4 regions of the Nonomuraea sp. NPDC050227 genome follow, and region 4 is predicted to be linked to each of the others. Evidence: riboswitches for the same ligand, from Rfam matches in the RefSeq annotation. Region 4 holds a riboswitch; each other region holds the start of a gene.
The links. A riboswitch is a leader RNA that binds a small molecule or an ion and turns the genes downstream of it on or off. The one in region 4 is predicted to bind cyclic di-AMP.
Positions count from the first base shown of each region.

Region 1: it holds a riboswitch for cyclic di-AMP, as region 4 does, so the genes downstream of both, ACIBK9_RS05750 (NlpC/P60 family protein) here and ACIBK9_RS41135 (CHAP domain-containing protein) in region 4, are expected to answer to the same signal.
Region 2: it holds a riboswitch for cyclic di-AMP, as region 4 does, so the genes downstream of both, ACIBK9_RS26610 (hypothetical protein) here and ACIBK9_RS41135 (CHAP domain-containing protein) in region 4, are expected to answer to the same signal.
Region 3: it holds a riboswitch for cyclic di-AMP, as region 4 does, so the genes downstream of both, ACIBK9_RS21215 (CHAP domain-containing protein) here and ACIBK9_RS41135 (CHAP domain-containing protein) in region 4, are expected to answer to the same signal.

Region 1 is NZ_JBITJF010000001.1:1,084,052-1,091,437, reverse strand. Features, by position in the region: gene ACIBK9_RS05760 (RDD family protein) at 1-1,547, opposite strand, end outside; gene ACIBK9_RS05755 (amino-acid N-acetyltransferase) at 1,633-2,202, opposite strand; cyclic di-AMP (ydaO/yuaA leader) riboswitch at 2,490-2,641, shown strand; gene ACIBK9_RS05750 (NlpC/P60 family protein) at 2,648-3,691, shown strand; gene ACIBK9_RS05745 (LuxR C-terminal-related transcriptional regulator) at 3,764-3,976, opposite strand; gene ACIBK9_RS05740 (cytochrome P450) at 4,255-5,358, shown strand; gene ACIBK9_RS05735 (winged helix-turn-helix transcriptional regulator) at 5,348-5,746, opposite strand; gene ACIBK9_RS05730 (NADP-dependent oxidoreductase) at 5,826-6,755, shown strand; gene lysX (bifunctional lysylphosphatidylglycerol synthetase/lysine--tRNA ligase LysX) at 6,803-7,386, opposite strand, start outside.
Region 2 is NZ_JBITJF010000007.1:12,978-20,363, forward strand. Features, by position in the region: gene ACIBK9_RS26595 (50S ribosomal protein bL37) at 1-34, opposite strand, end outside; gene ACIBK9_RS26600 (DeoR/GlpR family DNA-binding transcription regulator) at 172-951, shown strand; gene galT (galactose-1-phosphate uridylyltransferase) at 948-2,018, shown strand; cyclic di-AMP (ydaO/yuaA leader) riboswitch at 2,087-2,225, shown strand; gene ACIBK9_RS26610 (hypothetical protein) at 2,231-3,208, shown strand; gene ACIBK9_RS26615 (hypothetical protein) at 3,224-3,505, opposite strand; gene ACIBK9_RS26620 (sigma factor) at 3,540-3,893, opposite strand; gene ACIBK9_RS26625 (amidohydrolase) at 4,044-4,967, shown strand; gene ACIBK9_RS26630 (M50 family metallopeptidase) at 4,994-6,295, opposite strand; gene ACIBK9_RS26635 (response regulator transcription factor) at 6,451-7,047, shown strand; gene ACIBK9_RS26640 (PP2C family protein-serine/threonine phosphatase) at 7,191-7,386, opposite strand, start outside.
Region 3 is NZ_JBITJF010000005.1:195,015-202,400, forward strand. Features, by position in the region: gene ACIBK9_RS21190 (cupin domain-containing protein) at 1-89, opposite strand, end outside; gene ACIBK9_RS21195 (phosphoenolpyruvate hydrolase family protein) at 106-921, opposite strand; gene ACIBK9_RS21200 (Tm-1-like ATP-binding domain-containing protein) at 921-2,144, opposite strand; gene ACIBK9_RS21205 (nuclear transport factor 2 family protein) at 2,155-2,652, opposite strand; gene ACIBK9_RS21210 (TetR/AcrR family transcriptional regulator) at 2,750-3,298, shown strand; gene ACIBK9_RS21215 (CHAP domain-containing protein) at 3,408-4,127, opposite strand; cyclic di-AMP (ydaO/yuaA leader) riboswitch at 4,142-4,279, opposite strand; gene ACIBK9_RS21220 (luciferase family protein) at 4,540-4,887, opposite strand; gene ACIBK9_RS21225 (glycosyl hydrolase family 18 protein) at 5,130-7,088, shown strand; gene ACIBK9_RS21230 (PP2C family protein-serine/threonine phosphatase) at 7,293-7,386, shown strand, end outside.
Region 4 is NZ_JBITJF010000013.1:287,681-295,066, reverse strand. Features, by position in the region: gene ACIBK9_RS41155 (DUF6716 putative glycosyltransferase) at 1-6, opposite strand, end outside; gene ACIBK9_RS41150 (hypothetical protein) at 3-947, opposite strand; gene ACIBK9_RS41145 (aldo/keto reductase) at 1,045-1,866, shown strand; gene ACIBK9_RS41140 (Gfo/Idh/MocA family protein) at 1,886-2,839, shown strand; cyclic di-AMP (ydaO/yuaA leader) riboswitch at 2,957-3,094, shown strand; gene ACIBK9_RS41135 (CHAP domain-containing protein) at 3,108-3,803, shown strand; gene ACIBK9_RS41130 (class I SAM-dependent methyltransferase) at 3,858-4,676, opposite strand; gene ACIBK9_RS41125 (YciI family protein) at 4,832-5,269, shown strand; gene ACIBK9_RS41120 (RNA polymerase sigma factor) at 5,315-6,643, shown strand; gene ACIBK9_RS41115 (hypothetical protein) at 6,831-7,346, shown strand; partial or broken gene ACIBK9_RS41110 (IS5/IS1182 family transposase) at 7,375-7,386, opposite strand, start outside.

The DNA.
Region 1 (7,386 bases), on a different contig from region 4:
TTGATCTTCACGACCACCGTGCCCGCGAACTTGTCCGCGAACGTCTGCTGCAGCGGCTTGTCCCACAGCTGCGAGGCGCCGTTGACCGCGACGCACGCCCAGGCGAGCAGCGGGCCGAGGAACGGGATCCAGCTCAGGATGTAGCCGCCCCAGGTGACGCCGGCGCGCTTGATCGCCAGGTCGGACGCGAGCCCGCCCGGAGGAAGGGCCTGGCCCACGGGCACGACCTTGATCCCCATGACCATCTTGCCGACCGTCTGGCCGTTCATCTTCGTCAGGAAGAACTCGTAGCACACCCAGACGGCGGTCGTCACGATCGACGACAGGAGGGTGATGACGAAGGCGGACAGGAGGCCGGAGGTCAGGCCGGTCGCCGAGTCGTAACCGACCGCGAGCAGGCCCAGGATGAGGCTGATCACGAAGTTCACGACGCCGAGGATGACGCCGTCGATGATCCTCGCGACCAGACGCTGCCACCACTCCGCCAGGGGGGCCGGAGCGCCCGGAGGCTGCACGCCGACGGGCTGACCGTAGGGCTGGCCGTAGCCGGGCTGGCCGTAGGGCTGCGACTGCTGCTGCTGGCCGTATGCCTGGCCGTACTGCTGCTGGTCGCCGTACTGCTGCTGGGCGTAGCCGCCCTGCTGGCCGTACTGGGCGTCCTGGCCGTAGCTCTGCTGCTGCCCGTAGTCGGACTGCGGCTGCTGGCCGTAGCCCTGCTGGCCGTACTGGGCCTCCTGGCCGTAACCCTGCTGCCCCGCGGCGGCCTGCTGGCCGTAGCCGGGCTGGGCGTACTGCTGGCCCGAGGACTGCGGCTGCTGGCCGTAACCCTGCTGACCCGAGGCGGCCTGCTGGCCGTACTGGGCGTCCTGGCCGTAGCCCTGCTGCTGGCTGTAGTCGGGTAGGGACTGCGGCTGCTGGCCGTAGCCCTGCTGCTGGCCGTAGCCCTGCTGGCCCGAGGCGGCCTGCTGGCCGTACTGGCCCTCCTGACCGTAGCCCTGCTGACCGGAGGCGGCCTGCTGGCCGTAGCCGGGCTGGGCGTACTGCTGGCCGGAGGCGGGCTGCTGGCCGTAGCCCTGCTGGCCGTACTGGGCTTCCTGGCCGTAGCCGGGCTGCGTGTACTGCTGGCCCGAGGACTGCGGCTGCTGGCCGTAACCCTGCTGACCCGAGGCGGCCTGCTGGCCGTACTGGGCCTCCTGGCCGTAGCCGGGCTGCGTGTACTGCTGGCCGGAGGACTGCGGCTGCTGGCCGTAGCCCTGCTGCTGGCCGTAGCCCTGCTGACCCGGGGCGGCCTGCTGGCCGTACTGGGGCTGCTGGCCGTAGCCCTGCTGCTGGCCGTACTGCTGCTGTTGCTGGCCGTACTGCTGTTGCTGGCCATAGCCCTGTTGCTGCTGCTGACCGTATGGGGGCTGGCCGAAGGCATCGTCCGCCCGGTAGCCGACCACAGTCACGTCCGGGTCGGGCTCACCGGGCCGACGGCCGTGGTGCTGACCGTACTCGGGGTTCTCGCCGGAATCGTCCTGTGGGTACGGCGGCTGTCCGGTGCTCACCGTGTCACCTCGCTTCGAGTGCGCATGTGGCACGTGTCAGGACACATGCCTGTGCTGCCCAACGTATCGACATAGGTATCAACAATCACCTTTCCAAGTGGTCAAGGTCCGCGTCACCCGATGTCAGATGCAGCAGCATGCGGGTGTTGCCAAGGGTGTTCGGTTTGACGTGTTCCAGATCAAGGAACTCCGCCACACCCTCGTCGTACGAGGCCAGCAACTCGGCGTAGACCTCGGGTGAGACCGGTGTGCCCTGGATGGGGCGGAAACCGTGCCTCGCGAAGAAGTCGACCTCAAAAGTCAGACAGAATACACGCCGCAGCCCCAGATCCTTCGCCTGCCGGACGAGTGCCGAGACGATCCGCCGCCCCACACCCAGCCCCCGGCACGCGGGATCGACGGCCACCGTACGGACCTCGGCGAGGTCCTCCCAGAGCACGTGGAGCGCGCCGCAGCCGACGACCTCCCCGCCCCGCTCGGCCACCCAGAACTCCTGGACGTCCTCGTACAGCGTGACCGTGGCCTTCTCCAGGAGCCGCGGCCCCGCGCCCGCGTAGGTGTCCACGAGACGCCTGATCGCACGCACGTCGGGCGTGCGCGCACGCCTGACCACGACCGCGGTCTCGGGGACTGCCACTTCGGCCACCTGCTCCATGGCTCTCCAGGGTACAGATCTCATTACGGCTCGGCCCTAAATCCCACGTCTCGGGCATCTCATCACATCCCGTGGTCAGGTGAACACGGGCCGACTTGGAGCTTTCCTCCAGACCTCAGCACCCCGAATGCTGGACAAAAGGTGCAGAAGCCTGCTTCCGTACGGCTACCCACGAGATCACCTTGTGACCCTTCAGTTGTGAAACCTCTACAGACTCGGCAGTTCCGGTTGAGCGTGAACCCGGAGTGCATTAGTGTCCAGCGACGATGTTCTCCGCGTAATGCGCGCGGAAAGACACGCCCAATTCCCGCAAGGGAAGCCGGGGAACCAACGGCGGCGAGCACCTGGCGCCGCCACTTGGGGTGAATCCGACCATCTCGGTAGGGCTGCTCCGGCCCGAACCCGTCAGCTAACCCGGCCGGCGTCGATGAGAGGAGCTCGGTTGGTGAAGCGGACGTTCGACCGCTCGGGGAAGTCCGGGGGCAGGCACGCCCGCCCCCAGGAGCAGGCCAGGCGCGCACGCCGCCTCGGCGTCATCGGCGTCACCGTCGCCGCGATGCTGTTCGCCGTCCCCGTCGGCTCCGCCGCCGCCGACCCGAAGCCGTCGCTCTCGGAGCTCTCCGACCAGGTGGAGAAGCTGCACGAAGAGATCGAGACGCTGGCCGAGCAGTACAACGAGCAGCGCGAACGGCTGAAGGCCGCCCAGAAGGCCAACGACTCCGCCCAGAAGATCCTGGCCACCAGCGAGTCCGATCTGGCCGCCAAGCGCGCCAGGGCCTCGCTGCTCGCCCAGAACGCCTACATCACCGGCGGCCTGGACAAGGCCCTGGCCTTCGCCCAGTCCGGCGACCCCGAGACCTTCCTCGACCGAGCCGCGACCACGTACGCGCTCGAACAGCAGCAGGGCGAGGAGGTCAACCAGCTCGCCAGGGCCATGGAGGCCGCCGAGCGGGCCAGGGCCGGCGCCAAGACCCGCATCGCCGAGGTCCAGAAGCTCGTCACCGACCTGGAGAGCAGGCGCTCGAAGATCACCAAGCTGGTCACCAAGGTCGAGAGCAACCTCTACCGGCGGGCCGTCGGCGAGGCCGGCCGTCCCGGCACCCGGGCCGTGCGCGTCAACCTGCCGGTGATCGGCGACGGCAAGGCCGCCCAGGCCGTCAAGTGGGCCCTCACCCAGCAGCTCAAGCCGTACGTGTGGGGCGCCGAAGGGCCGCGCTCCTACGACTGCTCCGGGCTGGTGATGGCCGCCTACCAGCGCGTGGGCATCTCGCTCCCCCACTACACCGGCGACCAGTGGACGGCCGGCAGGCAGGTCAGCCGCGACCAGCTGCGCCCCGGCGACCTGGTGTTCTTCTACAGCGACCTGCACCACGTCGGCATCTACATCGGCGGCGGCATGATGGTCCACGCTCCGCGGACGGGTGACGTCGTGCGGGTCGCCCCGATCGGCGGGCGGCCGTTCGCCGGCGGCGTGCGCATCGCGGACTGATCCGCGCGCCGCTTCCCCCAGCGCCGGTTCGCCCAGCGTCACTGGATGATGAGCGCCACCAGATGAGCGCCGCTAGATGAGCTGGCGGCGCGCCGCCCATGCCACGGCCTCGATCGCCGTGGCCACGCCGATGCGGTCGCAGATGCCCCTCAGCCTGCGCCGTACGGTCCGTCCGCTGATATCCAGCCGCCTGCCGACCCGATCGACCGTCACTCCCCTGGCCAGCTCGGCCAGTAACGCCAAATCCGCGTGGCTCAGCTCAACGCCTTCTGTGAGCACATCCACCGGGAGCCCTCCCCCAAACAGCAGAACTCGGACCTTTCAGGCGAAGCAAAGCCGCTCGTCTCGGTGAAGGTAAACGCATCGCGGAAAGGTCGTCAAGCGCGACAATCGGCGCCCTTGACCAGTGCTATTGACATGATCACTTATATGTGACGTACTCCGCATATGTTGGCACGCCGTGGTCCGCTATGAACGGTCCAAATGATCAATTCGGCGGCCCGGTTCCACCTCCGATGAGCGCCACCGACGTGCTGGGTTTTGATCCCTCGGATCCGCAATTTGTGCGCGATCCGTACGTCCGATATCGCGAGCTGCGAGCCGCCGGGCCGATCTTCAGAACGCGCGGCGGGCTGCTCGTCGCGACCACGTACGAGTTGTGCGCGGCCGTGCTGCGCGACCCCGGGTTCGGTCACGGAACGTCCCCTCCCGCACAGGAAGAGGCAGGTCAGCCCGGCAGGTCGTTCCTGCTCATGGACCCGCCCGATCACACCCGGTTGCGTGCTCTGGTCAGCCGCGCGTTCACGCCGCGCATGGTGGCCCGCCTCAGGCCGCGGATCGAGGAGATCACCGCCGACCTGATCGGGCGGCTGCCGGAGGAGGCGGAGCTGATTTCCGGCTTCGCGTACCCGCTGCCGGTGATGGTGATCAGCGAGATGCTCGGGGTGCCGCCGGAGGACCACGACCGCTTCCGCGGATGGAGCGAGGCCCTTGCCCGCGGACTTGACCCGATGCTGACAGACGCCCTCATGTCGGAAACGGAGCGTTCCAGGAACGAGTTCCGCGACTACTTCCGCCGCCTGATCGCACGGCGGCGCGAGCGTCCCGGCGAGGACCTCCTGAGCGCCCTCGCACACGTCGAGGAGCTCACCGAGGCCGAGTTGCTGGCGACCTGCGTGCTGCTGCTCGTGGCCGGCCACGAGACCACCGTCAACCTCATCGCGAACGGCGTGCTGAACCTGCTGCAGCACGACCTGCTGCACCTCGCCGCCGAGCGCCCGAGGGAGGTCGTGGAGGAGGTGCTGCGCTTCGATCCGCCGGTCCAGCTCACCTCCAGGATCGCGCTGGAGGACCGGGAACTGGGCGGGACGCCGGTGCCCGCGGGCTCGGCCGTGCTCGTGCCGATCGGCGCGGCCAATCGCGATCCCGCCGCGTTCGCCGATCCCGACCGGTTCGACCCCGGCCGCGAGCCCGGCCGCCACCTGGCCTTCGGGCTCGGCCTGCACTTCTGCCTGGGCGCGACGCTGGCCAGGATGGAGGGCGAGATCGCGCTGTCGGCGCTGGCCGCGGCGGCGCCGAAGATGGAGGCCGCCGATCCGGAGCCGCCGTACAAGGAGAACGTGGTGCTGCGCGGGCTGGCCCGGCTGCCGGTGCGGCTCAGGCGGTAGCGTCGTAGCGTTCCCTGGCGGCCTCGACGTCCTCGATGTGCTCCTCGGCCCACGCCTTGATGGCGGTGACCAGCGGCATCAGGCTCTGGCCCAGCGGGGTGAGCGCGTAGTCGACGCGCACCGGCACCTGCGGCGTGATCCGGCGCGCCACCAGGCCGTCGCGCTCCAGGCCGCGCAGGGTCTGGGTGAGCATCTTCTGGCTGACCCCCGCGATGTGCCGGGCCAGGTCGCTGTAGCGACGCTCGCCGGAGGCCAGCGAGCTGAGCACCAGCGTGACCCATTTGTCGCTGAGCCGGTCGAGCAGCTTGCGGGAAGGGCATTCGGCGAAGTAGGCGTCGAAGGCGAGTCTCGCCTGGTCACGCCGCTGCGCCGCCGTCGTGGTCGCCACCGTCTCACTCCTCGCCGTGGGTTACGCACTTCCAGGTGCCTACTTACTGAAAGAGAGTAACTCTTCCTAGGGTCGCGGCATGACGAACATGCGTGCACTCATCGGCGGCTCCGGCGCTCCCCGGCTGGTGTCCGCGCCGCTGCCGACGGCGGGGCCCGGCCAGGTGCGGATCAAGGTGGCCGCGGCCGGGGTCAACCCCTTCGACCTGGCCGTGGCGTCCGGGGCCCTGGCCTCGTACGGGCTGGCCAGGAAGCTCGACTCGTACGGGATCGGCTTCGACGCCGCGGGGACCGTGGACCAGGTGGGCCCGGGGGCCTCCTTCAGCGTGGGAGAGGAGGTCGTGGGGCTCTGCGCACGGCTGGAGCTGCCGTACAAGGCGCAGGCCGAGTACGTCGTGCTGGACGCCCCGGCGGTGGCCCGCGCCCCGCGCGGCGTAAGCCCCGTCCATGCGGCCACGCTGCCGCTGAACGGGCTCACCGCCTGGCAGGCGCTCGACCGGACCGGCGTAGGGCCGGGCGGCACGCTGCTGGTCACGGGGGCGGCGGGGGCCGTCGGAGGCTACCTGGTGGAGCTGGCCGCCGTGCGCGGCGTCAGGGTGGTGGCCGCCGCCGGCGCCGCGGACGAGGAGCTGGTACGCGGCTTCGGGGCGGAATGGTTCGTCCCGCGCGAGGAGGACCTGGCCGAGGCCGTACGGGCGCAGGTGCCCGGCGGTGTGGACGCCGTGGTGGACGCGGCCGTGCTCGGCCTGCCCGCGCTCGACGCCGTTCGGGACGGCGGAGCGTTCGTGGCGCTCGCGTCGGGGGTCGCGCCGGTGGCGCTGCGCGGCACGGACGTGGCCACCGTGCTGTTCCGCTCGGACGCCCGGCAGCTCGCCGAGCTGGTGCGCCTGGTCGAGGCCGGACGGCTGACGCTACGGGTGGCCGGGACGTACCCGCTGGAGAAGGCCGCCGACGCCCACGCCCGTCTGGCGGAGGGCGGCCTGCGCGGACGGCTGGTGCTGGTGCCCTGACCGTCCGGACCGGCGCCCCGCACCTGCGCGGGGCGCCGGACGGCGGCTCAGTGGGTGGGCTTGACCAGCGGGAACAGGATGGTCTCGCGGATGTTCTTGCCGGTGAAAGCCATGATCATCCGGTCGATGCCGGCGCCCATGCCACCCGTGGGCGGCATCGCGTACTCAAGGGCCTGCAGGAAGTCCTCGTCGAGTTGCATCGCCTCAAGGTCGCCGCCCGCGGCCAGCAGCGACTGCTCCACCAGCCGGTGGCGCTGGTCGATCGGGTCGTTGAGCTCGGAGTAGCCGGTGCCGAGCTCGGTGCCGAACCCGATCAGGTCCCACTTCTCGGTCAGCAGCGGGTTGTCGCGGTGGAGACGGGCCAGCGGCGAGGTCTCCAGCGGGTAGTCCATGACGAACGTCGGCTGCACGAGCGTGTGCTCGACCAGCGCCTCGAACAGCTCCTGGACCAGCTTGCCCGACCCCCACTTGGCGTCCCAGTGGACCTCGCGGCGATCGGCGATCTTCCGCAGCTCCTCAAGGGTGGTCTCGGTGGTGATCTCCTCGCCCACGGCGTCGGACACCAGGTCGTAGAGCCGGACCCGCGGCCACTTCTCCAGGCCGAGGTCGATCTCGACGCCGTCGTGCACGA
Region 2 (7,386 bases), on a different contig from region 4:
TGCGCCCCCTGCCCTTGCGTGCACGCTTCGCCATGGGCTCACCTCCAGCGGTCGGGATCGTGACCTTCAAGGTCTCCCCTGCCCGCGGGCCGCACAAGCGATACGCCGTGACCTAACATTCCTCAACAAACTCGTGTCATAATTTGGTGGAATCTGTTGGAAGGGGTGGGCGTGCTCGCACAGCAGCGTCAGCAGACGATCCTCGAACGCGTACGCAGCAGCGGCGGCGTCCGGGTGGCCGACCTCGTGCGCGAGCTCGGCGTCTCCGACATGACGATACGCCGCGACCTTGAGGTGCTGGCCGAGCGCGGGCTGCTGGAGAAGGTCCACGGCGGCGCGACGGCCCTCGGCCCCGGCTCGACCGAGGAGCCCGGCTTCACCGCCAAGTCCGCCCGCCAGCAGCAGGAGAAGGAGGCCATCGCGCGGCACGCGGCCACCCTCGTACGGCCGGGAACCGCCGTGGCCCTCTCCGCCGGCACCACCACGTGGGCGCTGGCCCACCACCTCGTCGCGGTGCCCGAGCTGACCGTGATCACCAACTCGATCCCCGTCGCCGAGGTCTTCCACCGCAACCCGCGCGCCGACCGCACGGTCGTGCTGACCGGCGGCGTGCGCACGCCCTCCGACGCGCTCGTCGGCCCCGTGGCGGTGGCGGCCATCCGCCGCCTGCACGTGGACACGCTCTTCCTCGGGGTGCACGGCATGAGCCTGCGCGCCGGGTTCACCACGCCCAACCTGCTGGAGTCCGAGACCGACAGGGAGCTGGTGGCCGCGGCGCACCGCCTGGTGGTCCCCGCCGACCACACCAAGTGGAACACGGTCGGCATCAGCACGATCGCCGAGCTGACCGAGGCCGACGTGGTCATCAGCGACGCGGGGCTGCCCGAGGAAGCACGCACCGAGCTGGCCGAACGGGCCGGAGAACTGATCATCGCGGAGGGCACGCCTTGAAGCGCACCATCACCCACCTGGCAGACGGCCGAGAGCTGATCTACTTCGACCGGCGCGACGACGCCGACCGGAGCGCGATCGACCGGCGGCCGCTCGATCCGCGGCCGGTGGCCTCCGAGCTGCGCTACGACCCGCTGACCGAGGAGTGGATCGCGATCGCCGGCCACCGGCAGACGCGGACGTTCCTGCCGCCGGCCGACGAGTGCCCGTTGTGCCCGTCGTCCGCCACGCGGGCGTCGGAGATCCCGGCCCATGACTATGACGTGGTGGTGTTCGAGAACCGCTTCCCCTCTTTCTCCGGAAATTTTGGGACTTACGGGGATGTCGGCGGCCTGAGTGAGGTGCGGCCGGGTGTCGGGCGTTGTGAGGTGGTGTGCTTCACCTCCGACCACTCCTCCTCCTTCTCCAGGCTCTCCAACGCCCAGGTCAGGCTGGTCATGGAGGCGTGGGCCGACCGCACCGCCGAGCTGTCCGGCATCGAGGGCGTCGAGCAGGTGTTCTGCTTCGAGAACCGGGGCGAGGAGATCGGCATCACGCTCCCCCACCCGCACGGGCAGATCTACGCCTATCCCTACGTGACCCCGCGCACCAAGCTCCAGCTGGGGGCCGCCTCGCGGCACACGGGCGGCAACCTGTTCGCCGACGTGCTGGCCGCCGAGCAGGCCGCCGGCACGCGGGTGGTGGCCGCCAACGAGCTCTGGACGGCGTTCGTGCCGGCCGCCGCGCGCTGGCCGTTCGAGGTGCACGTGTATCCGCACCGGCAGGTGCCCGACCTGGCGGCGCTGTCGGAGGAGGAGCGGGCCGCGTTCGCGCCGCTGTACACCTCGGTGCTGCGGGCGCTCGACGCGCTGTTCGGGGTCGCGATGCCGTACATCTCGGCCTGGCACCAGGCGCCGGTGCGGTACGGCCGCGAGCTGGCCTACCTGCACCTGGAGCTGTTCAGCATCAGGCGGGCGCCCGGGAAGCTGAAGTACCTGGCGGGCTCGGAGTCGGCCATGGGGGCCTTCGTCAACGACGTGCTGCCGGAGGAGGCGGCACGCATGTTGCGATCACGAATTGATCACTAATTGGTTTCTCATTAAAGTCGCATGACTCGTGATCTACCACTAATATCCCGTTAGACATCGGCCATAACGGTCGTTGTACGCCTAATCCCGGGCGTGTTGCCCGGGAGCCGGGGACCCATCGCATCCGGGGTGAATCCGCGCCAGTGGTAGGGACTGCTCCCGTGCCCGAACCCGTCAGCTAACCCGGCCGGCAGAGGGAGAGGAACAACCACGTGGCGGCTTCGTCCCCCGCGAGTCTTGCCGTCGGTCTCATCACCGCCACCGCCCTGCTCGTGCATCCGGCCGCCGCCTCGGTCTCTGGGGCAGCCGCCGTGGCGGCCGCGCCCAAGCCGTCCGAGGCGCAGCTGCGGGCCCAGCTCAAGGAGCTCAACCGCAAGGTCGACAAGCTCATCGAGACGTACAACCTCAAGCGGGTCGAGCTGGCCAAGGCCCAGCAGGCCGCCACCGCGGCCCAGCAGCGGCTCACCGCCGCCGAGCAGGCGCTGGCCACGGCCGAGCAGCGGGTCGCCGAGATCGCCCGGCTGCGCTACCAGAACGGCGACACCTCCCTGCCGGCGTTCATGATGACCCCGGACGGCGGCGGCGCGGCCGTGCTCGAACAGCTCACCGCCGAGCAGCAGGCGGTCGTGGACAGCGTGGCCAAGGCCCGCGACGACCAGAAGAAGGCCGCCACGGCCGCCGCCGCGCTCGCGACGGAGCTGAAGGCGGGCACGGCGGAGGTGGCCGAGCAGCGCGACGACGCCCAGGACGTCATCGACGACATCAAGAAGAAGCTCCAGGACCTGGTGCCGTTCGGGCCGGGCAAGAAGTCCGACGGGAGCTGGGCGCCCGAGCTGCCGGCCGGCTCGGACAACATCACGCCGCGCACCCGGCTGATGCGCGCGCAGGTGCAGAAGAACTTCTCGCTGCCGTACGAGGTGGGCTGCTTCCGGTCCGGCTCCAGCGGCGAGCACCCGCTCGGCCGGGCCTGCGACTTCATGATGAGCACGGGCGGCACCATGCCGAGCGCCGTCAACAACGCCCTCGGCGACCGGCTGGCCGACTGGGCGCTGAAGAACAAGGCCAAGCTGGGCGTCAAGTACGTGATCTGGAAGCAGCGCATCAACCAGGGCTCGGGCTGGCGCTCGATGTCCGACCGCGGCAGCATCACCGAGAACCACTACGACCACGTGCACATCTCGATGAACTAGCCACGGACCGGCGGCTCAGCGGATGCCGGTGAGCTTGTCGGGGTTGGTGACGGAGTAGACGGCGGCGATTCGGTCGCCCTCGGGCGTGAGATCGACGACGACCACGGCCAGCGGCCCGTCACCGGAGAAGACGAGCGCGCACGGGTCGCCGGCCACCCGCCGGTAGCGCAGGTCCACCGCGCCCGGGGTCAGCGTCGCGGCGACGGACATGAACAGCGCCGCCACCTGGTCCCGGCCGTGGACCGGGTGCAGGCTGGTGGCCGGTCCCTTGCCGCCGCCGTCGGTCCACAGGGTCACCTCCGGCGCCAGCACCTCCAGCAGGGCCCGCAGGTCACCGCCGAGCGGCGGCCGCGGCGAACCGCTCGGTCACCTCGGCGTCCGGGGCCGTGACCAGCGGTTCCGGCAGCCAGGGGCCGACGTAGGTCTCCTGGCGGCGGCTCAGGTCCGCCCGCCGGGCGAGCGCCTGGTTCACCGCGATCCGCACCAGGTAGGCCCGGACGTTCTCCACCGGTCCGGCGTCCGGCCTGCGGTGCCGGGCGGACCAGGCCAGCCATGCCTCCTGCAGCACGTCCTCGGTGTCGGCGACGCTGCCGAGCATGTTGTAGACCACGGAGAACAGCAGTTCCCGGTAGCCGAGGAACTGCTCGGTGGCGGCGTCGGCGGGGTGCCGCGGGGTCGGTGTCATGGCGCGCCTCCTCGTCTGTCGCAACCGAAGAGTCCCGACGCGTGGCGATTGTGACATGAAGACATCAAGCGTGATCTATGCCACTCATGTCACAGTTCCCGGCCGGTTGCCCCTCTGTGGTGGCGTCACGACTCACAAGGGAGAGCTTCGATGCGTACATTGATCCGCGACGTCAGGGTGTTCGACGGCGAGCAGACCATCGCGACGGCCGACGTGGTGATCGAGGACGGCCTGATCGCCGCTGTCGGCAGCGGCGCCGGCCACCCGGCCGACGCCGAGGTGGACGGCACGGGCAGGACGCTGCTGCCCGGCCTGATCGACGCGCACACCCACGTGTTCGACGGCAGCCTGGCCCAGGCCCTGCGGTATGGGGTCACCACCGAGCTCGACATGTTCTGCCTGCCGCGGATCCTCGCCCGGCAGCGGCGGCTGGCCGCCGAGAACGACGACGTGGCAGACCTGCGCAGCGCCGGCACGCTGGCCACCGCTCCGGGCGGGCACCCGACCCAGTTGCTGACGGCCCTGGCGGGCACCGTCCTGGACGGGCTCGACGTCACGGCGATCGACTTCGTCTCCGACCCGGCGCAGGCGCCGGCGTTCGTCCGGGCCAGGCTGGCCGAGGGGGCCGACTACCTCAAGATCGTCATTGACGACGGCGCCGTGCACGGGGCCGACCTCCCCGTCATGACGGCGGAGGTCGCCGCCGCCCTGGCCGCGGCGGCGCACGAGGCGGACCTGCTGGTCATCGCGCACGCGATCACCGCCGCCGAGGTGGGGATCGCGCTCGACGCCGGCGTCGACGGCCTGGCTCACGTGTGGACCGACCTGACGCCGGACGACCCGGCCTCGCCGCGCCTGGCCGGACGGGTGCGCGACCAGGGGGTCTTCGTGGTGACCACGCTGGCCTACTTCGAGGCGATCACGGCTCAGCACGTCGAGACCGCCGACCGCGGCCGGATCGCCCCTGGTCTGCGCGCGGATCTGGTGCTGGTCGAGGGCGACGCCACCCGCGACGTCACCGCCGTCAGCGACATCGCCGAGGTCTGGCGTCGCGGGGTGCGCCAGGCGCGGTAGCCCCGGCCCGTGACGCGCCGGCCGGGTCAGCCGAGCGTGAGGGGGTTGACCAGGTCGGCGTAGACCAGCAGACCGGCCATGATGATCAGCACGAACGCCATCGCGTACGTGAGCGGCAGCACCTTGGCGATGTCGACGTAGCGGGGCTCGGGGCGGCGCAGGATCTTGGCGTAGCCGCGCTTGATCCCCTCCCACAGGCCGCCCGCGATGTGGCCGCCGTCGAGGGGCAGCAGCGGGATCAGGTTGAACAGGCCGATCGCCAGGTTGAACCCGGCCAGCAGGCTGACGAAGGTGAACAGCTTGCTCTTGTTGGACATGTCGGAGGCCAGGATCTCGCCGCCGAGCCGGCCCGCGCCCACCACGCCGACCGGGCCCTCGGGGTCGCGCTTGTCGCCGGAGAAGGCGGCGTTCCAGACGCCGACCATCTTCGCCGGCAGGTTGACCATCGAGCCCACGACGCGGCCGGTCAGGTCGCTCATGTAGCCCGGAACCTGCCCGATGCTCTGCTGCTCGAAGACCTGGGAGGGCACGACGCCGAGGAACCCGACGCCCTTGTCGATCTTGGTCTCGTCGGTCGGGTTCGCCATGTCGCGGGCGATGAGGGTGACGTCGAGCGTCATCGGCCTGCCGTCGCGGACGATGCCCAGCTTGACGGGGCCGGCGCCGTGGCCGCGGATCAGGCGGGTGGCGTCCTGCCAGGTCGCGATCTTCTGGCCGTCGAGGGAGACGATGTGGTCGCCGACCTTGACGCCCGCCTTGGCGGCCGGGGTGCGCTCGTCGGTGGGGGCGCACGTCTTGCGCACCTCGGTGGTGGGGATCACGCACGTGTTGGTGTCGGGCGACACGATCGGGGCGGTCTTGGGCAGGCCGATGCCGACCAGCAGAATGCTGAAGAAGATGAAGGCGAGCACGAAGTTCATCGCCGGGCCGCCCGACATGATGATGATCTTCTGCCACCACTTCTTGCGGTAGAAGACGCGGTCCTCGTCGCCGGGCCGCACCTCCTCCATGGCGGCCTCGCGGGCGGTCTCGATCAGGCCCTGCCACGGCCCGGTCGACGCGCTGCGCAGCCTGCCGGGGGCGTCGCCGGGACGCGGCGGCAGCATGCCGATCATGCGGATGTAGCCCCCGAGCGGCAGCCACTTGATGCCGTACTCGGTCTCGCCCCTGCGGATGGACCAGGCCGTCGAGCCGAAGCCGACCATGTACTGGGTGACCCTGACGCCGAAGATCTTGGCCGGCACGAGATGGCCCACCTCGTGCAGGCCGACGGAGACCATCAACCCCACCAGGAACAGAAGGATCCCGGCGACAAAGAGCCAGTTCATCTACGCGCGCTCCAGGCAGACAGACGGTCTCGACGTTCCCAGACTAGTCGAACTCAGCACATCCCTCGGGCTTGCCCGCACTTTGGTGAATCAACGGACCGCATTGACAGTGAGCGATCAGCCGATCACCCTGGGAGACGATGGAGGGGGACGTCTTGATCCGCATACTCATCGCCGAACACCTGCCCTTGGTGCGACGCGGTCTGCAGGCCACGCTCGAAGCCGAGCCCGACCTGCGGGTGGTCGCCGAGACGGGCAGCCCCGACGGTGTGCTGCCGGCCGCGCGGTCGAGCGCGCCCGACGTCGCGATCGTCGATCTCGACCTGCCGGGCCTGCCGGTCGCCACGCAGCTGACCGAGCAGGTCCCCCGCTGCTCGGTGCTGATCCTCTCCGCCCGGCCGAGCCCCGGCCAGGTGCGCAGGGCGTTCAACGGCAGCGTGCTGGGGTTCATGAGCCTGCGGGTGGCGCCCGAGCGGCTGGCCGAGGGGGTGCGCCAGGTCGCCGCGGGCGGGCGGGCGGTGGAGGCGGAGCTGGCGGTTGCGGCCCTGCAGTCGGCCGCCAACCCGCTCACCCGGCGCGAGCTCGACGTGCTGCGCATCGCGGCGGGCGGGGCGAGATCGACCGAGATCGCCGACCAGTTGTTCCTGTCGGTCGGCACCGTGCGCAACCATCTGTCGCGGATCATGTGCAAGACGGGCGCCCGCAACCGGCTGGACGCCGTGCGCATCGCCAGCGACAGCGGCTGGTTGTAGCGGCTCGTTGTGCGGGGACCGGACGAGATGACGGGCCCGGTGGAGCCGCGCCGCTCCGCCGGGACCCGAACAGTCGAATGATCTCAGCCCGCCGAACCCGTTGCCAGTGACCGCCATCACGACCTGACCCATGTGAAACGTCACTACGGACGCCAGATCAACACCAGCGCGCAGTCGTCGTTGTGGCCTGAGGACATCGCGTTGACCAGCGCCCTGGCGCCGTCGCGGAAGCCGGAGGGCAGCAGCCGTTCGGCCTCGCCGAGCAGCCGGTCGAGGCCGGCGTCGATGTCGCGCCCCGGCTGCTCGATCAGGCCGTCGGTGTAGAGCAGCAGCGCGTCG
Region 3 (7,386 bases), on a different contig from region 4:
GCGCCCGGCACGGCGTCGGGCGTCACGTGCCATTTGATGGCCCCCCAGTCGAAGATCATCGTGGACAGGGCGTCCGGTCGTCGGTGCATGGCGGGTTCCTCCCGGTCAGAGCTGCTTGAAGGCGCGGACCTGTTCGGCGATGGCCCGCTCGGCGGGCAGGCGTTCCATCGAGGACGCGCCGAAGAACCCGGCGACGCCGACCGTGCGCTGCTGGATGTGGCGCACGTCGTCGGGCTCGGCGATGGGGCCGCCGTGGCACAGCACGATGACGTCGGGGTTGACGGCGACGGCGGCGTCGCGCATCTCCTGGACGCGCACGGCCGCCTCGTCGAGGCCGATCGCGGTGACGGCGCCGATGCTGCCCTTGGTGGTCAGGCCCATGTGCGGGACGAGGATGTCGGCGCCCGCCCGCGCCATGGCCGTGGCCTGCTCGGGGGTGAACACGTAGGGGGCGGTGAGCAGGTCGCGCTCGGCGGCCAGCCTGATCATCTCCACCTCCAGGTCGAAGCCCATGCCGGTCTCCTCCAGGTTCGCCCGGAAGACACCGTCGATCAGGCCGACCGTCGGGAAGTTCTGGACGCCGGTGAAGCCCATGTCCTTCAGCTCGTCCAGGAAGCGCGGCATCAGCCGGAACGGGTCGGTCCCGCACACCCCGGCCAGCACCGGCGTGTCCTTGACGACCGGCAGGACCTCCCCCGCCATCTCCACGACGATCGCGTTGGCGTCGCCGTACGGCATCAGGCCGGCGAGCGAGCCGCGGCCGGCCATCCGGAACCGCCCGGAGTTGTAGATGATGAGCAGATCGACCCCGCCCGCCTCGGCGGACTTGGCCGACAGCCCGGTGCCCGCGCCGCCGCCGATGATCAGCCGGCCCGCCTCCCGCTCGGCGCGCAACCTCCGTAGTGCCTCGTCGCGTCGCATCAAGCCCCCTTCTCGATCAGCCGGTGCAGCCGGTCGGCGGCCGCCACGGCGAACTGCGCGTCGTTGATGTCCTGGTCGCTCTGCACGACCTCGACGGCGGTGCCCGCGACGGCCGCGAGCACGGCGTCGAAGCAGGCCGCGTCGGCCGCCGGGTCGCGGAACGGGCCGCCCTCGACGTCGACGGCCGAGACGCCGCCGCGCGGCACGAACAGCGTGACCGGCCCGGAAGCGCGGGCCAGCCGCTCGCCGATCGCCCGCCCGATCTCGGCGTTCTCGGCCGGAGTGGTGCGCATGAGCGTCACCGTCGGGTTGTGCACCAGGAGCTGCCGTGACCTGAACCGTTCCGGCACGGTCTCCATCGGGCCGAAGTTGACCATGTCGACGGCGCCCAGGCTGACGACCTGCGGGATGCCGGCCCGCCCGGCGGCGGTCAGGCGGTCGGGGCCGGCCGACAACACGCCGCCGACGAGCTCGTCGGCCAGCTCGGTGGTGGTCAGGTCGAGCACCCCGGCGAAGTGGCCGCCGGCCGCCAGCGCCTCCATGGCCCGGCCGCCCGAGCCGGTGGCGTGGAAGACCAGCACCTCGTAGCCCAGGGACTCCAGCCGGGCCCGCGCGGCGTCGACGGCGGGCGTGGTGACGCCGAACATCGTGGCCGCGACCAGCGGTTTGTCCTCCCCGGACGGCTCGGCGCCGGCGTCGTAGGAGGCGGCCATCGCGCTGATCGCGGCGGCGGCGTTGGTCAGGATGCGGCGGGAGACGGAGTTGACGCCCGCGACGTCGACGACGCTGTACATGAGCGTCACGTCAGTCTCCCCGACGTAGGCCGAGACGTCGCCGCTGACCATGGTCGAGACGAGCAGCTTGGGCAGGCCGACGGGCAGCGCCCGCATGACGGCGGCGGCGATGGAGGAGCCGCCGCTGCCGCCGAGCGCGAGCACGCCGCTCAGCTCGCCGCGGGCGTGCAGGTCCTTGGCCAGGGCGGTGGCCCCGGCCGCCATGGCCGCGAGCGCGGCGCCGCGGTCGCCGGCGCTCCTGAGCCGGTCGAGGCCGGTGCCCGCGGCCCGCGCGACGGCCTCGGCGGGGACGTCGGCGGCCAGCGCCGGGGCGCCCATGACGCCGGTGTCCATGAGGACGACACCCTGGCCGGCCCGGATGATCAGGTCGCGGACGAGGGCGTACTCCTCCCCCTTGGTGTCGAGGGTGCCCAGCAGCAAGACCGCCATGTCAGACCTCCTACGATCGGCCTTCCGACCTTACCCCGGCGATCTCCGCGTGGCGGATGCCCAGCACGTCCACGCCGTGCTCGGACAGCGGGCGGGAGCCGAAGATGCGGCGTTCCTCCTCGGTGATGGCGACGTCGTTGATGCTGGCCTCCCGGCGGCGCATCAGCCCCGAGGCGTCGAACTCCCACTGCTCGTTGCCGTAGCTGCGCCACCACTGGCCGGCGGCGTCGCGGGACTCGTACTGGAAGCGGACGGCGATGCGGTCGCCGGTGACCGCCCACAGCTCCTTGCGCAGGGCGTAGTCCAGCTCGCGGGCCCACTTGCGGCGCAGGAACTCCGCGATCTCGGCGCGGCCGGTGACGAACTCGCCGCGGTTGCGCCACACGGAGTCCTCGGTGTAGGCGAGCGCGACACGGTCGGGGTCGCGGGTGTTCCAGGCGTCCTCGGCGGCCTGGACCTTGATCCGGGCGGTCTCCTCGGTGAACGGCGGGACGGGCGGGCGGGTCATGGGCTGTCCTCTCCGATCGAGAGAACGGGCGTTCTCCCGGGTTGTGCGCTAGCGTAGAGAACGATCGTTCTCCGCGGCAAGCACCTGGAGGGGTGTCATGGATCACGAGCAGCGGCTGCTGGACGCCGCGGGCGACCTGTTCTACCGCCGCGGCGTGCAGGCGGTCGGCATGGACGAGATCCGGGCCGCCTCCGGCGTCTCGCTGAAACGCCTCTACCAGTGTTTCCCGTCGAAGGAGGCGCTGGTCGTGGCCTATCTGCGGCGGCGCGACGAACGCTGGATGGCCTCGCTCACCGCGTACGTGGCCGACGCCGGCGACCGCATCCCGGCGGTCTTCGCGTGGCTGGAACGCTGGTTCGCCGAGGACGACTTCCGCGGCTGCGGGTTCGCCAACGCCTTCGCCGAGCTGGGCGCCGGTTCGGCCGCCGTCCGCGCGGCGGTGCGCGAGCACAAGGAGCGCCTGCGCGCCTACCTGCGCTCGCTCGCCGAGGAGGCGGGAGCCGGGGACCCCGGCCTGCTCGCCGAGCAGTTGCTCACCCTGATCGACGGCGCCACGGTCACCGCGATGATCTCCGAGGAGCCGGGCGCGGCCCGCTCGGCCGGGCAGGCCGCGGCGGTCCTGGTCCACCGGCACCGGCGGCCCTGAAACGCGAAAGAGCGCACTCCCCGTCCCGAAACGCGAAAGAGCGCACTCCCCGTCCCGAAACGCGAAAGAGCGCACTCCCCGCGGGGAGTGCGCTCTTCGCTTGGCAGGATCAGGCGGCGTACGACGGGTAGCCGTAGCCGACGACCTGGGAGGTCGGGCGGACGCGCTGCTCGACCTTGCCGTTGCCGGTGTTGCCCTCGATCGTGGAGATCGTGCCGTCGCCGTTGTCCTTGACGACGAAGCCGACGTGCTGGATGTCGCTCAGGCTCTTGCTGCCGCTCCAGGAGAAGAAGACGACGGCGCCCGGCTTGGCCTCGGTGCCCCAGCGGTTGTTGGCGGCGAACCACTTGGCGTGGGTCACGGTGTAGGCGTCCCAGCCGACCTGCGGGCGGGCGCCGGTCTGCTCGCCGACCCAGGAGACGAACATCGAGCACCAGGGGGCGTTCAGGTACATGGCGCGGTTGCCGCCGTCACGCGCGGCGGTCTCGGCGGCGCGCTGCGAGTCGGCGTACCACTTCTGGAACTTGGTGCCGCCGCCGTTGGCGTCCTCGGAGGTGCCGACCTGGGCGCGGGCCGTGGCCAGCACCTGGGCGGCGGTGACGTTGACCTTGCCCTTGGCGCTCTCGTCGGCGGCGCGGTGCTGCGCGACGAGCGGCTGGGCGGCCACGCCGGCGACCTTGGCGGTCTGGGTGGCGGTGTGGGCGGTGGCGTGGGTGGTGTCGGCGTTCACTGCCGCGTGCGTGCCGAGCACGCCGGCGACGGCGGTCGCGCCGAGAGCGATCTTGGCGAGGTCGAGCTTGAAGGCACGGTGAAGACGGTGCTTGGCCATGAGGGTGTTACTCCTTGAGCTTCCGTGCCGCTTGCCGGGTTAGCTGACGGGTTCGGGCGGGAAGCTGCCCTACGGCACCACGGTGCCGATTCACCCCATTGGACACATGGGTCCCCGGTTCCGCGCACAGGCGGATTCAGCGGTCTCTTGGTCAGGCAAAGGGCTGACGCATCGTCTTCCCGGGCCCGGGAAAGGGCCTGAAGGCATATGTGCGACGCCCGGATGCGGGGATTTCCGCATCGACTCTGTACAACACGGGTCCCGCTTGGGTAATTCCCAGGCAATGCCATCCCTACCTGGGACGACTCCCCGTTCGGCTGTGTACAACCAAGCTACCCGGCGAGTAATTCCCAGGCAAATGGAGGCAATGAATTCGACGCTGCGTGGGAGAAACGCTACGCACCGAATCGGTTCACGCCACGTGCGCCTTTATCGCCACACTCGTGAGCGCCAGCAACAATTCCAGATCGGGCTCGGCGTCGACCTGTACGGCGACCCAGGCGCGGTCGCGGCAGGCATGGACCTGGTCGCACGCCCGCAGGTGCGGCTCCAGGCGGCCGATGGCGGGGGCGGTGAGCCGTACGTGGATCTCGTCCCGGCCGGCCAGGCGCAGGATCTCGGTTCCGTGTACGGCGAAGGTGACCTGCTGACCGGTGCCGCTGACGTTCAGCGACGGCCAGGACCGTAACTCCGCGACCGCGCGGACCACGTAGGGCCCGCGTCGCGTGGGCGTCCGCCGCCAGGCGGAGATTCCTGCCACGCTCCAATGCTGAGCCACGGCTCACCCCGCCGTCAGCCCCCGTTCCTGAACCGTTATCCCCTCGTGAACGGGCGCGTCCGCGGTCTGACCGGCACGATTACGGACACCTGACCGATACGTATTGACGCTCCCCCAGGCAGAAGCTACCGTCGATTCACAACTTAAAGGAAACTTTCCTAATAGTTTCCCCAGAAGTCTCCCATCCCACTCCCCACACACCCCCCAACGGATGTCGGAGCGACATGAAACACACCATTCTGAGCAAGGTCCTGGCGGGAATGGCGGCGTTGGCCCTGCCCCTCACCGCGGCCGTGGCCGCCCCGGCGCTCGCCTCCGCCAGCACGGTGGCGTACGCGGCGGCCTGGGCCCCGTGGACCGCCTACACGGCGGGCACGGTCGTCACCTACAACGGCGTCGACTACGTCTGTCTCCAGGCGCACACCTCCCAGCCCGGCTGGGAGCCGCCGAACGTGGCGGCGCTGTGGAAGGTCTCCGGCGGCGGCGGCAGCGACACGACCGCGCCGTCCGTGCCGGGCAACCTGCGCTCGACCGGCGTCACGGACACGAGCGTGGCCCTGGCCTGGAACGCCTCCACCGACAACGTGGCCGTGACCGGCTACGAGGTCTACCGCGGCGGCACCCTGGTCACCACCGTCACGGGCACCACGTACAACGACACCGGCCTCACCGCGAACACGGCCTACAGCTACACCGTGCGCGCGCGTGACGCGGCCGGCAACCGTTCGGCCAACAGCAACCAGATCTCCGCGACGACCACCGGCGGCGGTGGCGGCGACGACAAGACCCCGCCGACGGTGCCCGGCAACCTGCGCTCGACCGGCGTCAGCAACAACAGCGTCTCGCTGGCCTGGAACGCCTCCACCGACAACGTGGCGGTCACCGGCTACGAGGTCTACCGCGGCGGCACCCTGGTCACCACCGTCACGGGCACGTCGTACAACGACACCGGCCTCAGCGCCAACACCTCCTACAACTACACCGTGCGGGCGCGTGACGCGGCGGGCAACCGCTCGGCCGACAGCAACCAGATCACCGCGACCACCACGGGCGGCGGCGGTGGCGGCGGCAACAAGGTGCTCGGCTACTTCGTCCAGTGGGGCATCTACCAGCGCGGCTACCACGTCAAGAACATCGACACCAGCGGCTCGGCGGCCAAGCTGACCCACATCAACTACGCGTTCGGCAACGTGCAGAACGGGCAGTGCACGATCGGCGACAGCTACGCCGACTACGACCGCTTCTACCAGGCGGGCGAGAGCGTCGACGGCGTCGCCGACACCTGGGACAACGGCGCGCTGCGCGGCAACTTCAACCAGCTGCGCAAGCTGAAGAAGAAGTACCCCAACCTGAAGGTGCTCTTCTCCTTCGGCGGCTGGACCTGGTCCGGCGGCTTCGGCCAGGCGGCGCAGAACCCGACGGCCTTCGCCGACTCCTGCTACAAGCTGGTGGAGGACCCCCGCTGGGCCGACGTCTTCGACGGCATCGACATCGACTGGGAGTACCCGAACGCCTGCGGCCTGACCTGTGACACCAGCGGCGCGGCGGCGTTCAAGAACGTGATGTCCGCGCTGCGCTCGCGCTTCGGCGCGAACAACCTGGTCACCGCGGCCATCACCGCCGACGGCAACGACGGCGGCAAGATCGACGCGGCCGACTACGGCGGCGCCGCCCAGTACGTCGACTGGTACAACGTCATGACGTACGACTTCTTCGGCGGCTGGGACGCGCAGGGCCCGACCGCCCCGCACTCCCCGCTCACCACCTGGGACAAGATCCCGATCCCCGGCTTCTACACCGACAACGCCATCCAGAAGCTCAAGAGCAAGGGCGTCCCGGCCGCCAAGCTGCTGCTCGGCATCGGCTTCTACGGCCGCGGCTGGACCGGCGTGACCCAGGCCGCGCCCGGCGGCACGGCGACCGGCCCGGCGCCCGGCACGTACGAGCAGGGCATCGAGGACTACAAGGTCATCAAGACCCGCTGCCCGTCCACCGGCACGGTCGCGGGCACGGCCTACGCCTACTGCGGCAACCAGTGGTGGAGCTACGACACGCCGAGCACCATCGGCGGCAAGATGAGCTACTCGAAGAACCAGGGCCTCGGCGGCGCGTTCTTCTGGGAGCTCAGCGGTGACACCACCAACGCCGAACTCCTCACGGCCATGAAGAACGGCCTCGGATAAGTTCCTCGGATAAGTTCGCACGTCAGGGGCCGGTCCCGGGTTTCGGGGCCGGCCCTTCGCCGTGCCCGGCGCGCCGCAGGAGGGAACACGGACGCCTTGGGAGAAGCTGGTCACCGGGGGTGAACGACGATTCTCTGGGGTGGCGGGCACAGGCGGCCCTTCTTCACGACACCGGTCTTCCTGGTCGGCCTGATCGGGATCACGGTGCTGGTGGTCGGGCTGGACAGGTTCACCGGCGGGGGCGCGGAGCTCGTGCCGGTGCTGATCTTCCTGCCCGCGATCGTGTCGGGGCTGGGCT
Region 4 (7,386 bases):
CCTCACCTGGAAGCTCCTGTCAAATGCGATCGCAGGCCGGGGGCCGCCCTGCTCGTCCACCAGTCGTCGGGAACGTCCACGGGCTCGACCTCGACGCCGCGCGGGCCGAGCAGCACCCGCAGCGAGGTGATCGCGGTCGAGGGCAGGCTGAGCACCCGCTGCCCGGCGTCGAGGCCGCGCAACGTCAGCTCGGCCGGCACGCCCGCGTCGTGCACGGTGATGCCCGGACGTTCGCCGATCAGCGCCAGGTCGACGGGGTCCTCGCGGCGGTGCGGGTAGTAGGCCAGCGGCTCGCGTCCGGCCAGGTCGGTCAGCCAGCGCAGGTAGTGGTCGCGGTGGACCAGGCCGTTGCGGACCAGGGACGTGCCGAGGACGACCGTCCGCTCGGCGGGCCCCTGGGCGCTCGGCGGCTGGGCGCGCAGCCAGGCGAAGTCGTGGCGGACGAGGTCCACGCCCGCCCCCCGGACGGCGGCGACCAGCTCGTCGGGGACGGGCAGGGCGGTGAAGACCGACACCCGGCTCATCCGCAGCCGCAGCGCGGCGGCCAGGCCGAGCAGGGCGCGCGCCCGCGAGGGGGTCGCCCGCGCCCGCAGCAGCGGCCGGAACGGCCCGGCGGCCAGCAGTTCGAGCAGCCTGAGCGTGGCCAGGCCGTCGTCCACGACGACGATGTGGCCGGGGTCGGAGGTCAGCCAGCGCATCTGGACCTTGCCGGAGAACGCGTCGCCCACGGCCTGGACGCGGCGCGGCATGCGCTCGCGCGGCTCGTCCAGCACCAGGCCGGCGGGCAGGTCGAGGCGGCGCAGCTCCTTGCGGGTGGCGCGCAGCGGACGCAGGCCGGCGCGCGGCACGACCACGGTGTCCGGGCCGAGCAGCCCGGCATGGTGGGCCTCGACGGCGCACAGCATCTGGAGCGGAGACTCCACCCAGGCCGACGCCTGTCTGACCACTCTGTTTCCCCCAGCCGGTGGATGGCCTTGCACGACCCGCCTCAAGGTAGCCCGGCCTGCTTAAGCCGCAAGAAACGACACGTGAACAATGGAGGGTATGAACTCGCTGATGCTCAACACCGACGGTGTGCAGATACCACAGCTCGGCTTCGGCGTCTGGCAGGTCTCTGCCGACGACGCCGAGCACGCGGTGACGGCCGCGCTGCGCGCCGGATACCGGCACGTCGACACCGCCGCCGCCTACGAGAACGAGGAGGGCGTCGGCCGGGCCGTGCGCGCCGCCGGGGTGCCACGGGAGAAGGTGTTCGTCACCACCAAGCTGTGGAACGGCGACCACGGGCGCGCCGAGCAGGCCTTCGACGAGAGCCTGGCCCGCCTGGGCCTCGACTACGTAGATCTTTTCCTGATCCACTGGCCGGTCCCGGAGCAGGACAGGTACGTGCAGGCCTGGCGGGGACTGGAGAAGATCTACCGGGACGGCCGGGCCAAGGCCATCGGGGTCTCCAACTTCACGATCGCCACCCTGACCCGGTTGATGGAGGAGACCGACATCACGCCGTCGATCAACCAGATCGAGCTCCACCCGTACTTCCAGCAGCGCGAGATGCGGGCCTTCCACGAGGCCAACGGCATCCTGACCGAGGCGTGGAGCCCGCTCGGGCAGGGCAAGGGGCTGCTGGCCGACCCGGCGCTGCGCGTGCTGTCGGAGAAGTACGGCAAGACGCCCGCCCAGATCGTGCTCCGCTGGCACCTGCAGCTCGGCAACGTGGTGATCCCCAAGTCGGTCACGCCGTCGCGGATCGAGGAGAACATCGACGTGTTCGACTTCATCCTCGACACCGAGGACATGGCGGCCATCGGCGCGATGAACGCGGGGCGGCGGATCGGGCCCGACCCCGACTCGTTCAACCTGACCTGAGCGCTCTACGATCTCGGTCGTGCGAGATTTCACCTGGGGAATAGCGGCGACCGGCGGCATCGCGCGTACCGTGGGGGCGGCCATCGTGGCCGAGCCCGGCATGCGGGTGGCCGCCGTCGGCTCGCGGAGCCCGCTCAGGGCGCGGGCGCTGGCCGACGAGCTGGGCGCGGAGTCGGCCTACGGCTCCTACGAGGCCCTGTGCGCCGATCCGGCCGTAGACGCGATCTACGTCGCCACGCCGCACGCCCAGCACCTGGAGGTGGCCGAGGCGGCCATCGCGGCGGGCAAGTCGGTGCTGTGCGAGAAGCCGCTGGCGGCCGACGTGGCCGACGCCGAGCGCATGGTGGCGCTGGCCCGCGCGGCCGGGGTCTTCCTCATGGAGGCCATGTGGATGCGCTTCAACCCGCTCATCCAGCGGGTGGCGGCCGATCCGCGCTTCGGCGAGATCCGGTCGGTGCGGGCCTCGTTCGGCTTCGCGCTGCCCTACGACCCCGCCCATCGGCTGTGGGCGCCGGAGCTGGGCGGCGGGGCCCTGCTCGACCTGGGGATCTACCCGTTCGGGCTGGCCCAGCTGCTGCTCGGCATGCCCGCGGAGCTGCGCATGGCCGGCTCGCTGGCGCCCAGCGGCGTCGACGCCGAGGCCGGCGGGCTGCTGCTGTACCCCGACGGTCGGCGGGCCCTGGTGGACGTGTCGCTGCTGGCACATCACGCCAACGACGCGAGCGTGGTGGGCACGTCGATGCGGGCTGACATCCTGGCGCCGTTCTGGGCGCCGCGGCGGGTGTTGCTGTCGGGGCCGTCGATGGAGACGGAGGAGCTGGTGCTCGACCCGGCCGACAACGGGTACGCGGGCGAGCTGCGCGAGGTGCGCGCGGCCACGATCGAGGGCCGCACGGAGAGCGAGATCATGCCGCTTGACGAATCCCTTGCCATGATGGGGCTTCTGGCCGAAGCACGGGCCCAACTCTCCTAGCTGGACCTTTAGCCACTTGCCTAGCTCTTGCCCGATGTATTACCTTGTGGGGCATCTCGCGGCAGACGTCCGGTTTGTCCGGCTTTGTCCAACCATCGCAAGACATTTCACAGGATCGTCCTGTGACCGCTGAATCCGCCTTCGGGCGGAACCGGGGACCCACGTCCTTTGGGGTGAATCGGCACTTCGGTGCCGTAGGGCAGCTTCCACGTCCGAACCCGTCAGCTAACCCGGTAAGCGGCATGGAAGCAAGGAGTCAATGCCCTCGATGGCCACGCACCGTCCCATCCGTGCCCCGAAGATCACCTACGCCCACGCCGCGCTCGGCGCGGCCATCCTCGCCTCCGCCATCGGCGCCCACGCCACCGCCGCCGCCGCCGACAGCGCCGGCCCGGCCGCCGCGGCCGGGCACTCGGCCGTCGCGCCACAGGCCGCCGCCCAGACCCGCAAGGCGGAGGAGACCCAGGTCAACGTCACCGCCCAGCAGGTCCTGGCGTTGGCCAAGGCCCAGGTCGGCACCTCCGAGAACGCCTACGGCGGCGGCACCAAGTTCCAGAAGTGGTACGCCGACTCCAAGCGCGCCGCCGAGACCATCGCCCGCGACGGCGGCACCCGCGCCATGTACCTGAACGCCCCCTGGTGCTCGATCTTCGTCTCCTGGGTCGGCGAGCAGACCGGCGCCCGCCCGCAGGTCGGCTGGGACGCCTGGACCGTGGCCCACGCCAAGTGGTTCGCCGCCAACGACCGCTGGGGAGCCGAGGCCAGGCCCGGCGCGGTGGTCTTCTTCTCCTGGGGCGGCAGCAAGAGCCTGGACGCCATCCAGCACGTCGGCTTCGTCGTCAAGGACAACGGCGACGGCACGATCTCCACGATCGAGGGCAACACCGGCAACGGCAAGGTCGAGGAGCGCGTCCGTCCTAAGTCGCAGGTCGTCGGCTACGGATACCCGCAGTACGCGAGCTGACCTCCGCCCGCTCCGAGCGCGCGTCCCGCACGAGGGACGCGCGCTCGCCGCGTCTCAGGGCCGGACCGCCGCCAGCGAGTAGAGGATCGGCAGGTGCGAGTCCCCGAACGGGAACCGGTACCGGCCGTCCGCGCCCTCGGGCAGCAGGCCGCGCGGGTCGAGGTCGGTCTCGACGTGCTCGCCCAGCTCGGCCACCGTGAACCCGGCCCGCGCCGCCGCCGTGACGATCTCGCCCACCGAGTACGGGTACTCCACCGCCTCGTGGGTCCCGATCACCACCGCGGCGTCGGCGTACGTGCCGGTCACCGTCTCCCGGTGGGCCTGGCCGCCGCCGTAGGGCCAGTCGGCCACCAGCGGGTCGAGCGAGGCCACCGTCTGGTAGGCCGGATGCAGGTCGACCAGCACCAGCCGCCCGCCGGGCCGCAGCGCCATGGCCGCGCCGCGCATCCAGGCGTCCAGGTCGCCGATCCAGCACAACACGCCGTACGTGGCCACCGCCACGTCGAAGCCGCCGGCCAGCTCCGCCGGCAGCCGCTGCGTGTCGGCCTCCACGAACGTGGCCGCCAGCCCGGCCCTGGCCGCCAGGTCGCGGGCGCGCGCGACCGCCACCGGGGAGAAGTCGACGCCGGTCACCCGCGCTCCGAGACGCGCCCAGCTCAGCGTGTCCAGGCCGAAGTGGCACTGCAGGTGGAGCAGGTCCCGGCCGGCGACGTCGCCGGCCAGGCGGCGTTCGAGCGGGTAGAGGGTCTGCCGGCCGGCGAGGAAGGCGTCGACGTCGTAGAACCGGTCGGCCGAGGTGGAGCCGTGGACGCGGGCGCGCTCGTCCCACAGGGCCCGGTTGGGGACGGGGGCGTCTGGTGCGGGTTGGGGCATGGGGCGAGGATGGCACATCGGCCATCCGCCCGCACGACCGGTACGGTGCCCTGGAAGCGGACGGTCCGCGCCCGCGTGTCGATCCGGCCGGCGCCCGTTCGACGCTTCGGCGAGGCCGGCTCCGCCCGGGGGCCGCGGAGGGAAGGGACGGCAGGATGAAATTCATGATCGTCGGCAAGGCCAACGGGGAGACCGAGGCCGGGGCGCTGCCCAGCCAGGAGCTCGTCGACAACATGCACGCCTACAACGAGGCGCTGGCCAAGGCGGGGGTGCTGCTGGCCGCCGAAGGGCTCTACCCGAGCTCGCAAGGCGCGCAGATCGCCTACAGCGGCGGCCGGGCCACGGTGATCGACGGCCCGTTCGCCGAGGCCAAGGAGCTGATCGCGGGGTTCTGGCTGATCCAGGTGAAGTCCAGGGAGGAGGCTCTGGAATGGGCCATGCGCGTGCCCGTCCCCGAGGGCTATGACGGGATCGGCCTGGACGTGTGGCGGGTGTACGACGCCTCCGACGCGCCCGACGCGGCCTCCTCCGACCCGGCGGAGGTCGAGCGGGAGAGGGCCATGCGCCGGCGTCTGGGCGGGCGGGAGAGCTGACCTCGGCTTGCGGACCCCGGACGGTGCTGGTGTCATGAGCCGGTGATGGCTTCCGACACCCACCGGGCGATCGAGGCGGTCTGGCGGATCGAGGCGCCCCGGCTCATCGCCGGCCTGGCCGGGCTGGTCCGCGACGTCGGCCTGGCCGAGGAGCTGGCCCAGGACGCACTGGTCGCGGCCCTGGAGCAGTGGCCGGAATCGGGCGTGCCACGCAACCCGGGCGCCTGGCTGATGACGGTGTCCAAGCGCCGCGCCGTCGACCTGATCCGCAGGAACGAGCGGATGTCCCGCAACCTGGCCGAGCTGGGCCACCGGCTGGAGACCGCCGGGGAGCCGCCCGAGCCCGACGAGATCGAGGACGACCTGCTGCGGCTGGTCTTCACCGCCTGCCATCCGGCGCTGTCGATGGAGGCCCGGGTGGCCCTGACGCTGCGGGTGCTCGGCGGCCTGAGCACCGACGAGATCGCCCGCGCGTTCATGGTGCCCGAACCGACCGCCGCCCAGCGGATCGTGCGGGCCAAGCGCACCCTGGCCGACCGGAAGGTCCCGTTCGAGGTGCCGCAGGGCGCCGAGCTGGCCGGACGCCTGTCGTCCGTGCTGGAGGTCATCTACCTGATCTTCAACGAGGGGTACTCGGCGACCGCGGGCGACGACTGGATGCGGCCCGGCCTGTGCGAGGACGCGCTGCGGCTGGGCCGGGTGCTGGCCGGGCTGATGCCCGCCGAACCCGAGGTGCACGGGCTGGTCGCGCTCATGGAGATCCAGGCGTCCAGGGCGGCGGCCCGGGTGGGGCCGTCCGGGGAGCCGGTGCTGCTGCTGGAACAGGACCGCACCCGGTGGGACCGGCTGCTCATCGGCCGCGGGCTGGCGGCCCTGGCCCGAGCCGAGAGCCTGACCGAGGAACGGGCCGCGAGCCTGGCCGAGAAGCGAACCAAGGGCCTGGCCGAGGAGCGTGCGGAGAGCTTGGCCGAGGAACGGGCCGAGGAGCGGGTGGGCGCGGCGGGGCCGTACACGCTGCAGGCCGCGATCGCGGCCTGCCACGCCCGCGCGTTCGACCCCGGCGACACCGACTGGGTGCGCATCGCGAGCCTGTACGAGTCGCTGGCCCGGCTGGCCCGCTCCCCCGTCGTCGAGCTCAACCGCGCGGTGGCGCTGTCGATGGCCTACGGCCCGGCGGTGGGCCTCGACCTGCTCGACCAGATCGTGGACGAGCCGGCGCTCAAGGGTTACCACTTGCTGCCGAGCGTCCGCGGCGACCTGCTGTTCCGGCTGGGCCGGCGCGGCGAGGCGCGGGCCGAGTTCGAACGGGCGGCCTCGATGACCCGCAACTCCCGCGAGCGCGCCCTGCTCCACGAACGCGCCGCCGCCTGCTGAGGCCCGCATCAGGCTGAGGCCGGACGCTGTGGCGGGCACTCTGCCGACCGCCGTGCCAACCGCTGGGCCTACCGCTGGGCCGGGCCCTTACAGACCGCGCGAATAGGGCTTGGGGCGGAGGGCGCAAGTGGCTACGTGCCTCGGCTGTCGATCATCATCGTGACCAGGCTGGACCTATGCTGAGCCAATGACCGACAACGGCGCCCCCACGAGAAGCTCGGGCGCTGAAGAGCCTGGCGTTGACGCGAAACTGCCCGCGACCGTGCGTATCGCCGGGGTTGTGTTGAGAAGGATGGAGAGCCCTCCATCGCTGGCCTGCTGGACCGGTTACTTCCCGGAGCCGACAGGCGCGGTCGAGACCGGGATGAGTCTGGTGATCGAGCCAGCCGCCCCGCCAGAAGAGGCCACCCTCCATTTCGCTCACGACGTCGTGAGCCACTTCGATGTGTTCGTCGACCGAGCTTTGGAGTACTGCCGCACCCGACTCCGGGAATCGCACTTCGAACTCACCACTGAGGAACTGAGCTGGCTCGACCTTCCGGAGTTGCCACTGGCAGTTCCCGAAGCAACCGTGTGGGCCGACCGAACCTGGGCAATCCGTTTCACGGAGAGCAGGCTCCGAATGGCGGACCCCTACGGAATCCTCGTGACGTTCAACGGAAGGCAGCCTGTCGCCGTCGAGGGCCTCGACGACGAGCAATGAACCGCTCGACGCGCCATCGGGCGTGTGTTCACGGGTGGCG